Linked DNA regions of Wigglesworthia glossinidia endosymbiont of Glossina morsitans morsitans (Yale colony). The protein of the gene in region 2 binds, or shares a complex with, the protein of the main gene of each other region. Links are inferred from orthologs where the notes say so. Each region holds a gene or a part of one and is shown on either strand. Other genes may lie near its edges.

Region 1 (4,363 bases), 330 kb from region 2 along the record:
AGATTCACTTTTGTCAGTTAATATTCCATTTATAGAAGTACATCTATCTAACATATTTTCTCGAGAAAAATTTCGACATCGTTCATATATTTCAGATATTGCAATAGGTATGATATGCGGTTTAGGTGTGAACGGATATTATTTTGCTATTAAAGCAGCAATGAAATATTTAGTAAAAATATAAGATATATTTATGGATATACGTAAAATTAAAAAATTAATTGCATTAATTGAAAAAACTAATATTTCTGAAATAAAACTACGCGAAGGTGATACTTCGTTAAAAATTTGTCGATCTGAGATTTTTGATAACAATTTTAGCATAAAAAATAATTATTTTAAACAAAATCAAAATCAAGAAAAATCTTTTTATAATAAAAAAAATACATATATACAGCAATCTAAAAAACAAAATGTACATGTAATTCGATCACCTATGGTTGGAGTATTTTATAGAGCGCCAAGTCCTACAGAAAGTCCTTTTGTTGAAATTGGACAAAACATTAAAGTTGGAGATACGATCTGTATTATTGAAGCGATGAAAATGATGAATCAAATTCAATCTGATTGCAATGGTACTGTTATATCTATCTTTCTAGAAGATGGTCAATCAGTAGAATTTGACGAACCATTAATTACTATAGAAACTAACAAATAATTGAAAATGTTAAAAAAAATTTTAATTGCTAATAGAGGAGAGATTGCATTAAGAATTTTACGCACCTGCAAGGAACTTCATATTAAAACAGTAGCAATTTATTCTACTGCAGATCGTTACTTAAAACATGTTTTGCTTGCAGATGAAACAATTTGTATAGGATCAGAGCATCCAATAAAAAGCTACTTAAATATTCCCGCTATTATATCAGCTGCAGAAATAACAGGAGCAGATGCAATTCATCCCGGATATGGATTTTTATCAGAAAATGCTAATTTTGCCGAACAAGTAGAACGTTCCGGATTTATATTTATTGGACCAAAATCTCATACAATTAAACTTATGAGTAATAAGATTTCAGCATTAAATTTTATGAAAGAAATAGGTTTGCCTTGTCTTCCAACATCTTTAGAAATATCTAAATTTAATATTAAAAAAATTAAATATATTGCACAAAAAGTCGTCGGATATCCGTTAATTATTAAAGCAGTACAAGGCGGAGGCGGCAGAGCTATGCGTATTGTGTATAACGAAAATGACTTAGAAATTGCTATCAACTTAGCAAAATTAGAAGCTAAATTAACATTTGACGATAATCGTATATATTTTGAAAAATACATCAACGAATCTAAACATATTGAAATTCAGATACTTTCTGACGGTCAAGGAAACGCTGTCAGCTTAGGAGAAAGAGATTGTTCAATTCAACGTCGTCATCAAAAAATTTTAGAAGAAGCACCTTCATTGTATCTTAATGCAAAAAGCAGAAAATTTCTTGGAGATTCTTGTATTAATGCATGTTTAAAATTAAAATATAGAGGTGTTGGAACATTTGAATTTTTATATTCAAAAAACAAATTTTATTTTATCGAAATGAATACAAGATTGCAAGTTGAGCACACTGTAACTGAAATGGTAACAGGATTTGATCTTGTGAAAACACAAATTCAAATTGCCTCTGGAAAAAAACTAACTATTAAGCAAAATCAAATTAATATATGCGGACACGCTATAGAATGTCGAATTAATGCCGAAGATCCAATTACTTTTAGGCCGAATCCCGGAAAAATAACACGATTTCATCCTCCTGGAGGATTAGGAGTTCGTTGGGAATCTCACATTTATTCGGGATATGTTATTCCTTCTTTTTATGATTCTATGATCGGAAAACTTATTTGTTTTGGAGAAAATAGAAAAATAACAATTGAGAAAATGAAAAATGCATTAGAAGAGTTAATTATCGATGGCATTAAAACTAATATCAATTTGCATTTAAAGATCATAAATAATATTAATTTTCGTCATGGGAAATTTGATATAAGTGCATTATTGTAAAAAATTATTTTAATTTATCTTTTTATTATTTCCTGACGATCTCCTACTCTCACATAAGGAAGCCTTACACTACCATCGGTACTACGACATTTCACTTCTGAGTTCGGAATGGATTCAGGTGGTTCTATCGCGCTCACATCGTCAGGATATTATTATTAATTAAACAACTTAGGTGTTGCAAAGTTAAGCCTCACGGGTCATTAGTATCGGTTAGCTAAACATCTTGCAATGCTTACACATCCGACCTATCAACGTCATAGTCTTTAACGTCCCTTTAGGAAACATAAAAGTTTCTGGGAAGATTTATCTTAAGGGAAGCTTCCCGCTTAGATGCTTTCAGCGGTTATCTCGTCCGTACATAGCTACCGGGCAGTGCCATTGGCATGACAACCCGTACACCATAGGTACGTCCACTCCGGTCCTCTCGTACTAGGAGCAGCTCCTTTCAATCTTCCAACGCCCACGGCAGATAGGGACCGAACTGTCTCACGACGTTCTAAACCCAGCTCGCGTACCACTTTAAATGGCGAACAGCCATACCCTTGGGACCTACTACAGCCCCAGGATGTGATGAGCCGACATCGAGGTGCCAAACACCGCCGTCGATATGAACTCTTGGGCGGTATTAGCCTGTTATCCCCGGAGTACCTTTTATCCGTTGAGCGATGGCTCTTCCATTCGGAACCACCGGATCACTAAGACCTGCTTTCGCATCTGCTTGAATTGTCACTCTCGCAGTTAAGCTAGCTTATGCCTTTGCACTAAACTCACGATGTCCGACCGTGATTAGCTAACCTTTGTGCTCCTCCGTTACTCTTTAGGAGGAGACCGCCCCAGTCAAACTACCCACCAGACATTGTCTTCGACCCGGGTTACGGGTCAGAATTAGAATATTAAATATTAAAGGGTGGTATTTCAAGGACGATTCCATATAAACTGGCGTTTATACTTCATTATCTCCCACCTATCCTACACGTTAATGTTCAAGATTCAATATCAAGCTATAGTAAAGGTTCACGGGGTCTTTCCGTCTTGCCGCGGGTACACCGCATCTTCACGGCGAATTCAATTTCACTGAGTCTCAGGTGGAGACAGTCTGGCCATCATTACGCCATTCGTGCAGGTCGGAACTTACCCGACAAGGAATTTCGCTACCTTAGGACCGTTATAGTTACGGCCGCCGTTTACCGGGGCTTCGATCAAAAGCATTTCCCTACAAAGTAGTAGGGTAAACTTCTTCAATTAACCTTCCGGCACCGGGCAGGCGTCACACCGTATACTTCCACTTTCGTGTTTGCACAGTGCTGTGTTTTTAATAAACAGTTGCAGCCAGCTGGTATCTTCGACTGATTTTAGCTTAAAAGGCTAGCTTTCTCACTATATTTCAGCGTGCCTTCTCCCGAAGTTACGGCACTATTTTGCCTAGTTCCTTCACCTGAGTTCTCTCAAGCGCCTTAGTATGCTCTACCAAACTACCTGTGTCGGTTTGAGGTACGATTAAACATAGCTTATATCGTTTAGAGGATTTTCTTGGAAGTATAGCGTAGATTCCTTCATCACTCAACAGTGATTCGTTATCACATCTCGATGTTAAAAAAAGCGGATTTGCCTACTTTTCCACCTACCTGCTTGAACCAGGATAACCGTCACCTGGCGAATTTAGCTTGCTCCGTCCCCCCATCACAACTATGTTTAGTACAGGAATATTAACCTGTTGTCCATCGACTACGCCTTTCGGCCTCGCCTTAGGGGTCGACTTACCCTGCTTCGATTAACGTTGAACAGGAATCCTTAGTTTTTCGGCGAGCAGGTTTTTCACCTGCTTTATCGTTACTTATGTCAGCATTCGCACTTCTGATACCTCCAATATATTTTACAATATATCTTCTCAAGCTTACAGAACGCTCCTCTACCCAATAATTTTAAAAATTATTGCCGCAGCTTCGGTGCATAATTTGAGCCCCGTTACATTTTTCGCGCAGGTTGACTCGACCAGTGAGCTATTACGCTTTCTTTAAATGATGGCTGCTTCTAAGCCAACATCCTGGCTGTCTAAGACCTCCCACATCGTTTCCCACTTAATTATGACTTTGGGACCTTAGCCGACGGTCTGGGTTGTTTCCCTTTCCACGACGGACGTTAGCACCCGCCGTGTGTCTCCCGTGATAACATTGTTCGGTATTCGTAGTTTGCATCGGATTGGTAGTCTGGATAAGACCCCTAACCGAAACAGTGCTCTACCCCCGAAGATGAATGCACGAGGCGCTACCTAAATAGCTTTCGAGGAGAACCAGCTATCTCCCGGTTTGATTGGCCTTTCACCCCTAACCACAAGTCATCCGCTAATTTTTCAACATTAGTCGGTTCGGT
Region 2 (4,279 bases):
CTTAAAAAGTGTTTTAATGTATTTTTAATGTCTTTATCACGTAACATACCTATAATGACATATAGAAATCTAATATTTTTTTTAATTTTTTTTATTTTCTTTGATAAAAAATAAGCCGCATGAGGATTATGCGCTACATCTAAAATAATTAAAGGTTTTTTATTGATAATCTGAAATCTTCCAATTAATTTAGTTTGCAATCCTTGCAGTATTGAACGAGGTGATACGTAATATGGCAAAGATTGAATAACGGCTAATGCGGTAGCTGCATTTCGCACTGAAAGATTAGGATAGGGAAGATTTATAGAATAATCTTGATTACTCCATATCCAAAATTTAGGATTTTTTTTGTAAAACCAATGAGTATTTAAAAAGTATGGTATTGATTTATGATATTCTACAGATTTTTTTAATTCTAATGCATTTTGAATATCTCCAAAAATTGCTATTTTTCCGGTACGAAAAATTCCAGATTTTTCTTTTGCTATTTGCATGCATGTATTACCCAAAATTTGGGTGTGTTCTAATGCAATATTAGTAATTACTGAAATATCAGAATGAACAATATTAGTAGCATCTAATATTCCTCCTAATCCTACCTCTAGAATAACGACATCTAGTTTTAAATATTTAAAAATTGATAAAGCAACTAATGTGGTAAATTCAAAATAACTAATAGATATTTTTTTTCTTGCTTTATTGATATAAGATATTGCTGAAATGCATATTTCATCTGAAATTGGTATACCTTGTACACGAATACGTTCGTTATACTTTATAAAATGAGGTGAACTATATACTCCAACAGTTTTTTTGCTATATAAAATAATAGTTTCTATTAGACGACACGTACTACCTTTTCCGTTAGTTCCTCCAACAATAATAACAACTGGTGCTGGTTTTAACAAACCTAAATTGGAGGCAATATGATATATTCCATCTAGTCTTAAATCGATATCTTTATGATGTATATTTTCGATATGTTTTATCCAATCTGAAATTTTAGAATAATTATTCGGTATAAATACATGTTTCATAATTTGTTATATAAAAATATTTCGTATTCAATTAAGAATTAGTATCTGGTTCCGGTTGATTAGTAATTTTTGCTAATATTTTTGCAAGTGATTTACGCATTTTAGGTCTTCTAATAATTAAATCAATGGCACCTTTTTGAATTAAAAATTCACTTTTTTGAAATCCAGATGGTAGCTTTTCTCGTACAGTTTGTGCAATTACACGAGGACCAGCAAATCCTATTAAAGCTTTTGGTTCTGCAATATTTAGGTCTCCTAGCATGGCGATGCTTGCAGAGACTCCGCCCATGCTCGGATCAGTCAGTACGGATATATACGGAATTTTATACTGTTTTAATTTTCCTAAAGCTGCGCTAGTCTTTGCCATTTGCATAAGAGAAATTAAAGCTTCTTGTATACGAGCACCTCCACTAGCAGAAAAACATATCATAGGACAATTTTTTTTTATTGCTTGATTTATTCCTTGTACAAAACGAGCACCTACGATAGAAGACATAGAACCTCCTATGAAAGAAAATTCAAATGCCGCAGCGATTACTGGCATATTGTACAAAGTACCTTCCATTACTATTATTGCTTCTTTTTCTTGTGTGATTTTTTGTGCAGAATTTAATCGATCTTTATATTTTTTTGTATCTTTAAATTTTAAAATGTCTTTTGGTTCTAGTTCTTTACCAATTTCATAAATGTTATTTTGATCTAAAAAGTTCTTTAATCTTTTTCTTGCTGGTATTCGCATATGAAAATCGCATTTTGGACATACTTCTAAATTGCGTTCTAATTCTAATCGGTATAGCATTTGATTACAGTTAGAACATTTTGTCCATAACCCTTCTGGAATATTAGTTTTTTTTGTAATAGTATGTTTTTTTAAAATACGTTCAATCCAGCTCATATAAAATTGTATAGTTATGTAAAATACGTTTAGTACAAAATTTTGTATTATTTAATATTATTAATTTGTTTTAATTAATATATATTGTCTACGAGTTTTCTAATAAGATAACTTAATTAATAAATTTTTTAAATAAAAATTGGTTAAAAAAAGATATTTTCATATTTATATGAGGAATTTTAAAAAATTTTGGGTAACATACTTCAGCAAGATATAAGCCGTTTGGAGAAGCAGTGGGTCCGGCAAGTTTCCTATCTTTTAAAATTAATAATTCAGAAATCCAAAATTCAGATTTTTCACCTTTTCCAATTTGGATTAAAGTACCTACTATATTTCTTACCATATGATGTACAAATGAATTAGCACAAATATCAATATAAATATATTTTCCATATTTAAAAATTTTAATATTATGTATAATACGATAAGCGGTCTTTGATTGACAGTTTTTACTTCTAAAAGAAGTGAAATCGTGTTTTCCTATTAGTTTGTTTGCCGATTTTTGCATTTTTTTTACATTTAAAGAAAAAAATACTGTAGCGCAGTATTCTTGAAAGATACCAGGACGTACAATATGATTGTATATTACATATACGTATCTTCTAGAAGTTGCACTATATCGTGCATGAAAATTTTTTTTAACTGGAATTATCCATATAACTGCAATATCATATGGTAAATATGTGTTGACTCCTAGCATCCATTGACGATTAGAACGTATTATATGCGTAGAAAAATGTATTATTTGACAAATAGCGTGAACTTTAGCATCTGTTCTTCCAGAACAATATGTTGTAATTTTAGATCCAGAAAATTTGGTTAAAGCATTTTCGATTTCTATTTGAATAGAGGCAGATTTTTTTTGTATTTGCCATCCACAATATTTGTTTCCGTTATACTGCACACAAGCAGCAAATTTTTGCATAATTTTAAATATTTAATTTTGATTTTTTATAAAAATATAAATTTTTTAAATAATGTTTTATTTTTATGTAAAAAATTGTTGAAATTTAAAATATTTATTATTTATTTTTTGTTATATATAGCATTAAATCCTATTTTTTTTAAAATTTGTGAAAAATATGCGTTATCCACTTTTACATTTATAGATGACCATTCTCGACGATTTCGATAAGAAGATCGTAAATTATCAAAGTTATTTTTTTTATGAATATAGTTTTTCAATTGATTATCATCGTATAAAATATTATTAGTTAAAAGAGTTAATAAATAAATTTTTGATTGACTACATTTTCCTGATAAAGATATACGATTTATATCGGATTTATAAAAAAAATCTAAAATTGAATTTAATGATTTTAATTGTATTTTTTTTCCTAAAAATTTACATAATTTATTAAATATTGTAATTACTCCTCTAATTTTTCCTTCAATACTATGTCCTGCAATATGTGGAGTACCTATATCAACACGAGACAACAAGTCCAAGCAAATTTTTGGTTCATTTTCCCAAACGTCTAATACAACTTTAATTGGTTTGCCCAAACGCATAATATTGAGCAATGCTAAATTATCTACAACAGCACCGCGAGAAGTATTAATTAGTATACAATTATCTGGTAATTTTAATAAAATTTTCTCATTAATTAAATGTTTTGTAGGATATAGTCCGTGTGTAGTTAAAGGAACATGTAATGTTAAGATATCTGCATTTTGTATAAGTGTGTCTAGAGGAGTCCAAGTATTGTAATCAAAAATTTTTTTTACAAATGGATCATATAATAATGTTTTAATTCCAAGAGCATTTAATTTTTTACTTAAACATTTTCCAATGTTACCTACTCCGATAATTCCTACTGTTTTTTTAATTAACAAAAATTTATCGCGTATAGACAAATGTAGTAAACATGATAGCACATATTCTGCTACCGCAATAGAATTGCATCCAGGAGAAAAATGAAAATGTATTTGTTTTTTTTTCAACCACATAAGATCAACATGATCAATTCCAGAAGTAACACTACCAATAAATTTGATTTTAGTATTGTTTAATAATTGTTTATTAATAGTTGTCGTAGATTTGATAATTAAGATATCAATATCTTTTAATTTTGATTTGATTATTTTGCGTCCATGCATTAATTGAATAATACCTAACTGTTTAAACCAACTTAAAAAAAAAGAAAGATTTTCATCTATTAAAATATTCATATTTTATGAAATAAGTAATAAAGTTCGGTTATATTGTTTAATATTATATGAATTAATTAAATTATATTAAAATTTATTAGTTTATTGCATATTACATAATTTTTATTAAAAGTAAATATTATTGCATGTAAATTAGTAGAAGTATTTTACTTTTATATAATTTAAAAAAATATTG
Region 3 (4,360 bases), 320 kb from region 2 along the record:
AATTGATATTAGTTTTAATGCCATCGATAATTAACTCTTCTAATGCATTTTTCATTTTCTCAATTGTTATTTTTCTATTTTCTCCAAAACAAATAAGTTTTCCGATCATAGAATCATAAAAAGAAGGAATAACATATCCCGAATAAATGTGAGATTCCCAACGAACTCCTAATCCTCCAGGAGGATGAAATCGTGTTATTTTTCCGGGATTCGGCCTAAAAGTAATTGGATCTTCGGCATTAATTCGACATTCTATAGCGTGTCCGCATATATTAATTTGATTTTGCTTAATAGTTAGTTTTTTTCCAGAGGCAATTTGAATTTGTGTTTTCACAAGATCAAATCCTGTTACCATTTCAGTTACAGTGTGCTCAACTTGCAATCTTGTATTCATTTCGATAAAATAAAATTTGTTTTTTGAATATAAAAATTCAAATGTTCCAACACCTCTATATTTTAATTTTAAACATGCATTAATACAAGAATCTCCAAGAAATTTTCTGCTTTTTGCATTAAGATACAATGAAGGTGCTTCTTCTAAAATTTTTTGATGACGACGTTGAATTGAACAATCTCTTTCTCCTAAGCTGACAGCGTTTCCTTGACCGTCAGAAAGTATCTGAATTTCAATATGTTTAGATTCGTTGATGTATTTTTCAAAATATATACGATTATCGTCAAATGTTAATTTAGCTTCTAATTTTGCTAAGTTGATAGCAATTTCTAAGTCATTTTCGTTATACACAATACGCATAGCTCTGCCGCCTCCGCCTTGTACTGCTTTAATAATTAACGGATATCCGACGACTTTTTGTGCAATATATTTAATTTTTTTAATATTAAATTTAGATATTTCTAAAGATGTTGGAAGACAAGGCAAACCTATTTCTTTCATAAAATTTAATGCTGAAATCTTATTACTCATAAGTTTAATTGTATGAGATTTTGGTCCAATAAATATAAATCCGGAACGTTCTACTTGTTCGGCAAAATTAGCATTTTCTGATAAAAATCCATATCCGGGATGAATTGCATCTGCTCCTGTTATTTCTGCAGCTGATATAATAGCGGGAATATTTAAGTAGCTTTTTATTGGATGCTCTGATCCTATACAAATTGTTTCATCTGCAAGCAAAACATGTTTTAAGTAACGATCTGCAGTAGAATAAATTGCTACTGTTTTAATATGAAGTTCCTTGCAGGTGCGTAAAATTCTTAATGCAATCTCTCCTCTATTAGCAATTAAAATTTTTTTTAACATTTTCAATTATTTGTTAGTTTCTATAGTAATTAATGGTTCGTCAAATTCTACTGATTGACCATCTTCTAGAAAGATAGATATAACAGTACCATTGCAATCAGATTGAATTTGATTCATCATTTTCATCGCTTCAATAATACAGATCGTATCTCCAACTTTAATGTTTTGTCCAATTTCAACAAAAGGACTTTCTGTAGGACTTGGCGCTCTATAAAATACTCCAACCATAGGTGATCGAATTACATGTACATTTTGTTTTTTAGATTGCTGTATATATGTATTTTTTTTATTATAAAAAGATTTTTCTTGATTTTGATTTTGTTTAAAATAATTATTTTTTATGCTAAAATTGTTATCAAAAATCTCAGATCGACAAATTTTTAACGAAGTATCACCTTCGCGTAGTTTTATTTCAGAAATATTAGTTTTTTCAATTAATGCAATTAATTTTTTAATTTTACGTATATCCATAAATATATCTTATATTTTTACTAAATATTTCATTGCTGCTTTAATAGCAAAATAATATCCGTTCACACCTAAACCGCATATCATACCTATTGCAATATCTGAAATATATGAACGATGTCGAAATTTTTCTCGAGAAAATATGTTAGATAGATGTACTTCTATAAATGGAATATTAACTGACAAAAGTGAATCTCTTAACGCTACACTAGTATGTGTCAAAGCGGACGGATTAAGAATAATAAAATTTATTTTTTTATATGATTTATGTATGCAATTTATAATTTCGTGTTCTGCATTTGATTGAAAATGTGTAATTCTAGCATTTATTTTATTTGATATTAAATTAATCTCGTTTAATAAATCTGATATAGATTTATTTCCATATATATTTTTTTCTCTTAATGATAATAAATTTAAATTTGGTCCATTTAGAATTAATAAATTAAATTTTTTCATTATTTTAAGGTAACTCTAACTAAATTCAATATTAATTTATGACTATCTAGATTAACGCAAATAAGATAGAATCTAATTGTAATTTAAATCAAAAGTGCTGTTAAGTTTGTCTGTATAGCTTATCCTGAAAAAAGATTATAACAAACTTAATAAATTTTTACGAGTAATATTTTCTTTAATTAATTTTGTTATTTAGTGTAAAAATATTCATAGAATTATAAAATTAAGATGAATGAAAAATTTCAATAAAATAATACCTTAAAACTAATTAGTAATTTAACATTTTATATTTTATTAATATATTAATTTACTAATATAAATAAATTAATTTAAGGATACTTAATATATATGTTTAAAAAATTTCGTGGAATTTTTTCTAACGATTTATCCATTGATCTTGGTACTGCTAATACATTAATTTATGTAAAAGGTCAAAGCATTGTTTTAAATGAACCTTCTGTAGTAGCTATTAGACATGATCGAGCTGGATTTCCCAAAAGCGTTGCTGCTGTTGGTTATGCTGCAAAACAAATGTTAGGTCGTACTCCAGGTAATATTGCTGCAATTAGACCAATGAAAGATGGTGTAATTGCTGATTTTTTTGTTACAGAAAAAATGTTACAACATTTTATTAAGCAAGTACATAGTAACAGTTTTATGAAACCTAGCCCTCGCGTTCTAGTATGTGTGCCAGTAGGCGCTACACAAGTAGAACGTAGAGCTATTCGAGAATCAACACATGGAGCAGGAGCACGAGAAGTATTTTTGATTGAAGAACCTATGGCAGCAGCTATCGGAGCAGGATTACCAGTTTCCGAAGCAACTGGATCTATGGTAATTGATATTGGAGGAGGTACTACTGAAGTAGCAGTTATTTCTTTAAATGGAGTAGTGTATTCGTCTTCTGTTAGAATCGGAGGAGATCGTTTTGATGAAGCTATTATTAGCTATGTACGTCGCAATTATGGTTCATTAATTGGAGAAGCAACGGCAGAGCGTATTAAACATACTATTGGCTCAGCTTATCCTGATCAAGATGCAAGCACGATCGAAGTACGCGGTAGAAATTTAGCAGAAGGTGTACCGCGTAGTTTTACATTAAATTCAAATGAAATTTTAGAAGCATTACAAGAACCATTAACTGGAATTGTTAGCGCCGTTATGATTGCACTAGAACAATGCCCTCCGGAATTAGCATCTGACATATCAGAAAGGGGTATGGTTTTAACCGGAGGAGGTGCATTGCTTAAAAATCTTGATCGTTTGTTAATGGAGGAAACTAGTATACCGGTTGTTATAGCAGAAGATCCTCTTACATGCGTAGCTCGAGGAGGTGGAAAAGCAATTGAGATGATTGATATACACGGCGGAGATTTATTTAGTGAAGAATAGCACATAAGTAAATAATTATATGCTATTTTAAATAATTTAAAATAATTGTTATTATGAAATTTATATCTAATAAACCTATTATATACATTAAATTTATTTTAGCAATAGTTTCAGCAATTGTCATTATGTACTTTGATACACATCATCAAAATTTTTTTAAAATGAGATCAATGTTTGATAGAATGACAAATCCAATATATCGCATAATAAATGTACCTTATAAAATTTTTGATCACATATTTAATTTATGTTCTACTAAATTGCATTTATCAAACATTAATCAAAAATTACATACAAAAATATTAGAAATTAGCAGCGATCAATTACTATTTAATCAATATAAAGAAGAAAATATACGTTTAAGAAAATTATTACATGCTCCATTAAAACAAGATATAAAAAAAATTTTTGCAACAGTAATATCTAAAAACATTGATTTCTACACTAGTCAAATTATAATCGATAAAGGAACATCTGATGGTATACAATGTGGGCAATCTGTTATTGATTATCAAGGTATTATCGGTCAAGTCATTGCAAGTAACAAATTTACCAGTAGAGTTTTATTAATATGTGATTTTGCCCATGCAATTCCACTACAAAATTTACGAAGTAACATTCGATTTATAGCTTTCGGAAATGGTTATAATCATGATTTACGTATAGAATCATTAAAAGATGATGTAGATCTTCAGGTAGGTGATATACTAGTAACTTCAGGAATAGGGGGCATATTTCCTGAAGGGTATCCAGTAGCAATTATTTCTTCAATAATCAAAA

What was found.
Region 1: the proteins of accD (region 2) and accC are in contact, whole or in part, in a solved structure (PDB 8UXZ), measured with the Escherichia coli proteins. The link is inferred for Wigglesworthia glossinidia endosymbiont of Glossina morsitans morsitans (Yale colony) from one-to-one orthologs.
Region 3: the proteins of accD (region 2) and accB are in contact, whole or in part, in a solved structure (PDB 8UXZ), measured with the Escherichia coli proteins. The link is inferred for Wigglesworthia glossinidia endosymbiont of Glossina morsitans morsitans (Yale colony) from one-to-one orthologs.

Annotation. Positions count from the first base shown.
Region 1 is NC_016893.1:145,714-150,076, reverse strand. Bases 1-2,828 are described here. They hold accC (acetyl-CoA carboxylase biotin carboxylase subunit), read left to right. Parts: upstream 1-664; coding sequence 665-1,993; downstream 1,994-2,828. Other genes in these bases: accB (acetyl-CoA carboxylase biotin carboxyl carrier protein), read left to right, coding at 194-658; aroQ (type II 3-dehydroquinate dehydratase), read left to right, coding at 1-184. UniProt on the Escherichia coli protein: This protein is a component of the acetyl coenzyme A carboxylase complex; first, biotin carboxylase catalyzes the carboxylation of the carrier protein and then the transcarboxylase transfers the carboxyl group to form malonyl-CoA.
Region 2 is NC_016893.1:472,486-476,764, forward strand. The notes cover bases 1-2,744. They hold accD (acetyl-CoA carboxylase, carboxyltransferase subunit beta), read right to left. Parts: upstream 1,933-2,744; coding sequence 1,069-1,932; downstream 1-1,068. Other genes in these bases: folC (bifunctional tetrahydrofolate synthase/dihydrofolate synthase), read right to left, coding at 1-1,037; truA (tRNA pseudouridine(38-40) synthase TruA), read right to left, coding at 2,045-2,744. Outside these bases: more of truA, read right to left, coding at 2,745-2,857; WIGMOR_RS02335 (4-phosphoerythronate dehydrogenase), read right to left, coding at 2,959-4,104.
Region 3 is NC_016893.1:148,152-152,511, forward strand. What follows is about bases 1-2,825. They hold accB (acetyl-CoA carboxylase biotin carboxyl carrier protein), read right to left. Parts: upstream 1,733-2,825; coding sequence 1,268-1,732; downstream 1-1,267. Other genes in these bases: accC (acetyl-CoA carboxylase biotin carboxylase subunit), read right to left, coding at 1-1,261; aroQ (type II 3-dehydroquinate dehydratase), read right to left, coding at 1,742-2,191; WIGMOR_RS00705 (rod shape-determining protein), read left to right, coding at 2,537-2,825. Outside these bases: more of WIGMOR_RS00705, read left to right, coding at 2,826-3,580; rod shape-determining protein MreC, read left to right, coding at 3,634-4,360. UniProt on the Escherichia coli protein: This protein is a component of the acetyl coenzyme A carboxylase complex; first, biotin carboxylase catalyzes the carboxylation of the carrier protein and then the transcarboxylase transfers the carboxyl group to form malonyl-CoA.